Regions from separate parts of the Streptomyces sp. NPDC048659 genome, predicted to be linked through region 2. Evidence: riboswitches for the same ligand, from Rfam matches in the RefSeq annotation. Region 2 holds a riboswitch; the other holds the start of a gene.

Region 1 (3,208 bases), on a different contig from region 2:
CGGAAATCCACTCCCCCTTGTATACGGCGCCCGCGTTAATTCCGCGGCCCCGCCGTGTTGACGACGTGTTGCGAAACCCTCACACGGGGGCGCTCCGGCCGCCGCGGCCGGTGCAGCGGAAGGGCGCGCTCCACGTGCAGCGCGGTCAGCGCGCGGGCCCTTTCCGCGTCCCCGCGCGCGACGGCGTCGACGATCGCCCCGTGCTCGGCCCACGCCTCCACGGGCCGGGTGGCCGGCTCGACCGCGTACATCCAGGCGATCTTGTGGCGCAGCTGGGTGAGGAGCGCGGTGAGCGGCGGGCTGCCGGACGCCTGGGCGAGCGTCTCGTGGAACCAGGAGCCGAGCGCGCGCAGGTCCTCCCCCTGGCCGCGCCTGGCCCGCTCCTGCCCCAGCCTGACCAGCCCGCGCAGCACCTTGAGGTGCGCGTCCGAGCGGCGCTGGGCGGCCCTGGCGGCTCCCAGCGGCTCCAGCAGGGTCCGTACGTCGAGCAGGTCCGCCGCCTCCTGGTCGGTGGGCTCGGCGACATGCGCGCCCGCGTGCCGCCGGGTGACCACGAAGCCCTCGGACTCCAGCGTGCGCAGCGCCTCGCGGACCGGGACGCGGGAGACCCCGTAGCGGCGCGCGAGCTGCTCCTCCGTCAGGCGGGCACCTCGCGCGAAGACGCCGGAGACGATGTCGTCCCGGATCGCCGTGCATACCGAGCGCGCGGGAACACGCATGTCCGACCTCCGTATGTGATCCGCTATTCGATCCGCTTCGAGCCTCTTCGATCCGCCCCTGCGACTCTATTGCAGGACGCCGGAATTTCCGATGCCACCCGATAATACGGAAACAAAAAAGAAGCCCCGGCTCGTTCGAGCCGGGACTTCTTCACAGAACGCACACGTCAGACGTGGACCCCGCGGGCACGCAGGTAGGAGACCGGGTTGACGTCCGATCCGTACTCGGCGCTCGTACGGGCCTCGAAGTGGAGGTGCGGGCCGGTCGAGTTGCCGGAGGACCCGGAGACGCCGATCTGGTCGCCGGGGGTGACCGTCTGGCCGACGGCGACGCCGATGGAGGCGAGGTGGCCGTACTGGGTGAACGTGCCGTCGTTCATCCGGATGACGATGTTGTTGCCGTACGCGCCGCCCCAGCCGGCCTCGACGACGGTGCCGGAGCCGACGGAGACGACCTTGCTGCCATAGGCGGCGTGGAAGTCGATGCCGGAGTGGCTGCCGGAGGACCAGAGCGAGCCGCCGGTCTTGTAGCCGGTGCTCACGTACGTGCCGGCGACGGGGAGCTGGAAGGAGTTCAGGCGCTTGCGCTCGGCCTCGCGGGCGGCGCGGGCCTCGGCCGCGCGGGCCTCCTTGGCGCGGGCCTCGGCCTTGCGCTTGGCCTCGGCGGCGGCCTTGACCCGGGCGGCGGCCTCGACGGCCTCCTTCTCCTGGGCATCGGCCTGGGCGTCGACGCGCTCGGCGATGGACTCGGCGGTGATCACCTGGGTGAGGCCGGTGTCCTCCGGAGAGGCGGGCTCCGCGTCGGCGGCGAACACCGGGGAGGCCAGGGTGCCGATGACGCCGGTCGTCGCGAGGGTCGCCACACCGGCGATGCCCACGGAGCGGCGCGCCATGCGGCTCGGACCACGATGCTTCCCGGTGGCACGGGTGAACGCCATGTAGTGGCTGATCCTTTCCTTCCCTCTCGCCTACCGGGTTAGCTGACGGGTTCGGAGCAGGAAGGTCTCCTACGGGCCCCTCCGCTCACCGAGCGAAGGCGTCCGATTCACCCCAGGGACTGCGATGGGTCCCCGGCTCCCCAGGCTCGCGCCTTACGGGGACTCGGCGATGACTGTCCGTTGCCGCGAATGCGGCGTCGTACAACGGCCGGACAGCCGGATCGACGCTAGGCCGATCTTCGGTCAATCGCCAAACAGACACGCTCTTTTGTAAGACATGCCACAGGGCAGAAGATCACACGCACGACAATACGGACAAAAAGGAGAACCCCGACGAACCAGGTCGTCGGGGTCTCCTCGTCCGCGTGACAGCGGCTCAATCAGCCGGTCACGACCGTCACTTCGCCGATGCCCAGGGCGCGCACCGGCTCCTCGATCTGCGCCGCGTCGCCGACGAGCACGGTCACGAGCCGGTCCACCGGGAAGGCGTTGACCACGGCCGCGGTCGCCTCCACCGTGCCGGTCTCGGCCAGCCGCGCGTACAACTGCGCCTGGTAGTCGTCCGCGAGGTGCTGCTCGACCTGGTCGGCGAGGGTGCCCGCGACGGAGGCGGCCGTCTCGTACTTGAGCGGGGCCACCCCCACCAGGTTCTGCACGGCCACGTCGCGCTCGGCGTCCGTCAGGCCCTCGGCGGCGAGGGTGCGCAGCACCTTCCACAGGTCGTCAAGTGCCGGGCCCGTGTTGGGGGTGTCCACCGAGCCGCTGATGGCGAGCAGCGAGACCCCGTGCCCCGCGTCGTCGGAGCGCAGCACCTGGCCGAAGGCGCGCACGCCGTACGTGTAGCCCTTCTCCTCGCGCAGGACGCGGTCCAGGCGCGAGGTGAGGGTGCCGCCGAGGCAGTACGTGCCGAGCACCTGGGCCGGCCACACGCGGTCGTGGCGGTCGGGGCCGACGCGGCCGAGGAGCAGCTGCGTCTGGACGGCGCCGGGGCGGTCCACGATGACGACCCGGCCGGTGTCGTCGGCCGTGACGGCCGGCATGGGGCGCCGGGTGCCGGCGTCGCCCGTCCAGGCGCCCAGCGTCTCCGCGAGCACCTTGTCGACGTCCACGTCCGTGAGGTCGCCGACGATGACGGCGGTGGCCGTGGCGGGCCGCACATGCGCGTCGAAGAAGGCGCGGACGGCGGTGGCGTCGATCGCCGCGACGGTCTCCTCGGTGCCCTGGCGCGGCCGGGACACGCGCGCGGAGGCCGGGAACAGCTCCTTGGAGAGCTGCTTGGCCGCGCGGCGGGCCGGGTTGGCCGACTCGTGCGGGATCTCGTCGAGCCGGTTGTTCACCAGCCGCTCGATCTCGGTCTCCAGGAACGCCGGGGAGATCAGCGCCTCCGAGAGCAGGCCGAGCGCCTTGGGCAGCCGGGAGACCGGGACCTCCAGGGAGACCCGTACGCCCGGGTGGTCGGCCGCCGCGTCCAGGGTGGCGCCGCAGCGCTCCAGCTCGGCGGCGAACTCCTCGGCGGTGTGCTGGTCGGTGCCCTCGGACAGGGCGCGGGCC
Region 2 (3,208 bases):
CGGTCTCGCCTACGCGCCGAGCGCCGACCTCGCCAGCCGCGCGCAGCAGATCGCGATCGCGGACCGCGCCTTCGCCGCGGGCGACCCCCAGTGGGACACCTGCGCGCCGATCGCGGGCCTGACGAAGGACGGCCGCAAGCCCGCCGTGAACCCCGGGCCCGCCGCCAAGCCGAAGAGCTCCACCGGACCGGTCGCCGAGTCCAACCGGACCGACGGCACCCCGGCCGGCTCCGGGGGCAGCACCACCACCCCGGCCTCCCCGGTGACCCCGGCCACGCCCTCGGGGGGCACCACGACCCCGCCGGCGACCCCGGGCACCCCCGACGGCTCGGCGACCCCGGACCCGACCGGCACGCCGGGCACGCCGGACCCGACCGGTACGCCGGACCCGACCGGCACCCCCGTGACCCCGGGCACCCCGGGCACGGCCGACCCGACGGATCCGGCCACCCCCGGCTCCGGCAAGCACCGGGGTGACGCCGCCTCGGAGGAATCGGGCAATACGGACGTGACGCCCGAATCCGGGCGCCACGCGGCCCCGGCTGACGGATCGACGGACGGTACGGCCGTCGGCGGCCAGGGCGCGGAGAGCGCCGTCGCGGGGAGCAAGACGGTCAATTCCGGCAATGCGCCCAAGGTTGACGAATACACCGTCAGGCCGGGTGACAGTCTGTCGGACATCGCACAGGAGAACGCGCTGCCCGGCGGCTGGACCGCCCTCTACGACGCCAACAAGAAGACGGTCGGCGCCGACCCGGACCTCATCCTCCCTGGTCAGAGCCTTGAGTTGACGCCTGGAAAGACGGCGGCGGCGGAGTAGTCCGTACCTGAATGTCCGTTATGAGTAAGTGAGACATGGGTCTCTCTTGCCGAACTGGCGTGTCACGTCCGCAAACTTTGCTGAGGTCGCCCCTCACCTGCGAAAACACCCCGCACCGGGGAGCAAGTAGGGGCGATTTCACCGGGTTGATGGTCTTTGAACTTCCGCCGGGTCTATGTCTACGGTCATCACCGCTCGCCACCGCGGGCCCCGTCGACCGGTACGCCGAATCCTGCCGCCGACCGACGGGAAGTCGTCGCTGTCAAGCGCCGAAGGCAGGAGCGGGGGACCCAAGGTAAGTGCCGGCCCCGGCCGTTGAGACAGACGGCCGACGACCGGCTTGGGGTGAAGCCGCGTGCAAGGACACGCGGCCGGGCAACTCACTCGCCCGAACCCGACAGCTCACCTCGTAGGCGTCGGTGAGGAGAATTCCCATGCTGTTTTCCGGCAACAAGGGCAAGCACCGCCGCCCCTCCAAGGCCACCCGCGTCGCCACGCTCGTCGGCGTCACCGGTGTCGCCGTCGCCGCCCCGCTGATGACCGCGGGCACCGCCTCGGCCGCCACCGCCTCCGAGTGGGACCGCGTCGCCCAGTGCGAGTCCGGCGGCAACTGGTCCATCAACACCGGCAACGGCTACTACGGCGGCCTGCAGTTCTCGGCCTCCACCTGGGCCGCGTACGGCGGCACCGCCTACGCCTCGACCGCCAACCAGGCGTCGAAGTCCCAGCAGATCGCCATCGCCGAGAAGGTCCTCGCGGGCCAGGGCAAGGGCGCGTGGCCGAGCTGCGGCGTGGGCCTCTCCAACGCCTCGTACAACGGCGGCTCCGCGTCGACGGGCTCCTCCAGCTCGTCCTCCTCCTCTTCTTCCTCTTCTTCCTCCTCGTCGTCGTCGAAGCGCTCCACCGAGCAGCCGACGACCCGCAGCGAGCAGCGCCAGGCGCCGAAGCCCGCGCAGAAGAAGACCGAGTCCAAGAAGACCGTCACCACGCCCACCGGCAAGACGGTCAAGAAGGGCGACGGCGAGTACAAGGTCGTCGCCGGCGACACCCTCAGCAAGATCGCCCAGGCGCACGGCGTCAAGGGCGGCTGGGCCAAGCTCTTCGAGCTCAACAAGGGCGTCGTCGAGAACGCCGACCTGATCTACCCGGGCCAGCAGCTCCACCTGAAGTGAGCCTGACGACCCACCCGCGGTGACCACCCCGGTCCGGAGCGCCCTTCCCCCGTGCGCTCCGGTCCGGGGTTTCCCCGTCCCAGGCCCTTACCGGTGAGTAGTAAGGGGTCTTTCGTCCCTAGATGAGTGCCGTTGGGACCTTTTTCGTCCCAGGGGGCGGGCGTCCGGCTGGCCGGAGCGCCAGAGCCGGTTAGGCTCTTGTCGCAAGGCGAAACGAGACCTTGCACCACCGCGTCACACCCAGCGTCACATCCCAGAAGGAGATGCTCGTGCCGTCCATCGACGTCGTCGTAGCCCGGGAAATCCTGGACTCCCGAGGCAACCCCACGGTCGAGGTCGAGGTCGGCCTCGACGACGGCAGCACCGGCCGTGCTGCCGTTCCGTCCGGTGCCTCCACCGGTGCCTTCGAGGCCCTTGAGCTCCGTGACGGCGACCCCAACCGTTACCAGGGCAAGGGTGTCGAGAAGGCCGTCCTCGCGGTCATCGAGCAGATCGGCCCGGAGCTCGTCGGCTACGACGCCACCGAGCAGCGCCTGATCGACCAGGCCATGTTCGACCTGGACGCCACCCCGGACAAGTCCTCGCTCGGCGCCAACGCCATCCTCGGCGTCTCCCTCGCCGTCGCGCACGCCGCCTCCGAGGCGTCCGACCTGCCGCTCTTCCGCTACCTGGGCGGCCCGAACGCGCACCTGCTGCCCGTTCCGATGATGAACATCCTCAACGGTGGGTCGCACGCCGACTCCAACGTGGACATCCAGGAGTTCATGATCGCCCCGATCGGCGCGGAGTCCTTCTCCGAGGCGCTGCGCTGGGGCACCGAGGTCTACCACACCCTCAAGTCCGTCCTGAAGACCAAGGGCCTCTCCACCGGTCTCGGCGACGAGGGCGGCTTCGCCCCGAACCTGGACTCCAACCGCGCCGCGCTCGACCTCATCCTCGAGGCCATCAAGCAGGCCGGCTACGTCCCCGGCAAGGACATCGCGCTCGCGCTCGACTGCGCCGCCTCCGAGTTCTACAAGGACGGCAAGTACGAGTTCGAGGGCAAGTCCCGCTCGGCCGCCGAGATGACCGAGTACTACGAGGAGCTCGTCGCCGCGTACCCGCTGGTCTCCATCGAGGACCCGCTGTTCGAGGACGACTGGGCCGGCTGGAAGGTCATCACCGACAAGCTCGGCGCCAAGGTGCAGCTCGTCGGCGACGACCTCTTCGTCACCAA

What was found. A riboswitch is a leader RNA that binds a small molecule or an ion and turns the genes downstream of it on or off. The one in region 2 is predicted to bind cyclic di-AMP.
Positions count from the first base shown of each region.
Region 1: another riboswitch for cyclic di-AMP. It lies ahead of AB0C99_RS25150 (M23 family metallopeptidase); the one in region 2 lies ahead of AB0C99_RS22445 (transglycosylase family protein).

Region 1 is NZ_JBEZHM010000036.1:29,516-32,723, forward strand. Features, by position in the region: gene AB0C99_RS25145 (GntR family transcriptional regulator) at 36-719, opposite strand; gene AB0C99_RS25150 (M23 family metallopeptidase) at 887-1,657, opposite strand; cyclic di-AMP (ydaO/yuaA leader) riboswitch at 1,670-1,836, opposite strand; gene AB0C99_RS25155 (pitrilysin family protein) at 2,038-3,208, opposite strand, start outside.
Region 2 is NZ_JBEZHM010000029.1:83,330-86,537, reverse strand. Features, by position in the region: gene AB0C99_RS22450 (transglycosylase family protein) at 1-820, shown strand, start outside; cyclic di-AMP (ydaO/yuaA leader) riboswitch at 1,078-1,251, shown strand; gene AB0C99_RS22445 (transglycosylase family protein) at 1,255-1,992, shown strand; gene eno (phosphopyruvate hydratase) at 2,256-3,208, shown strand, end outside.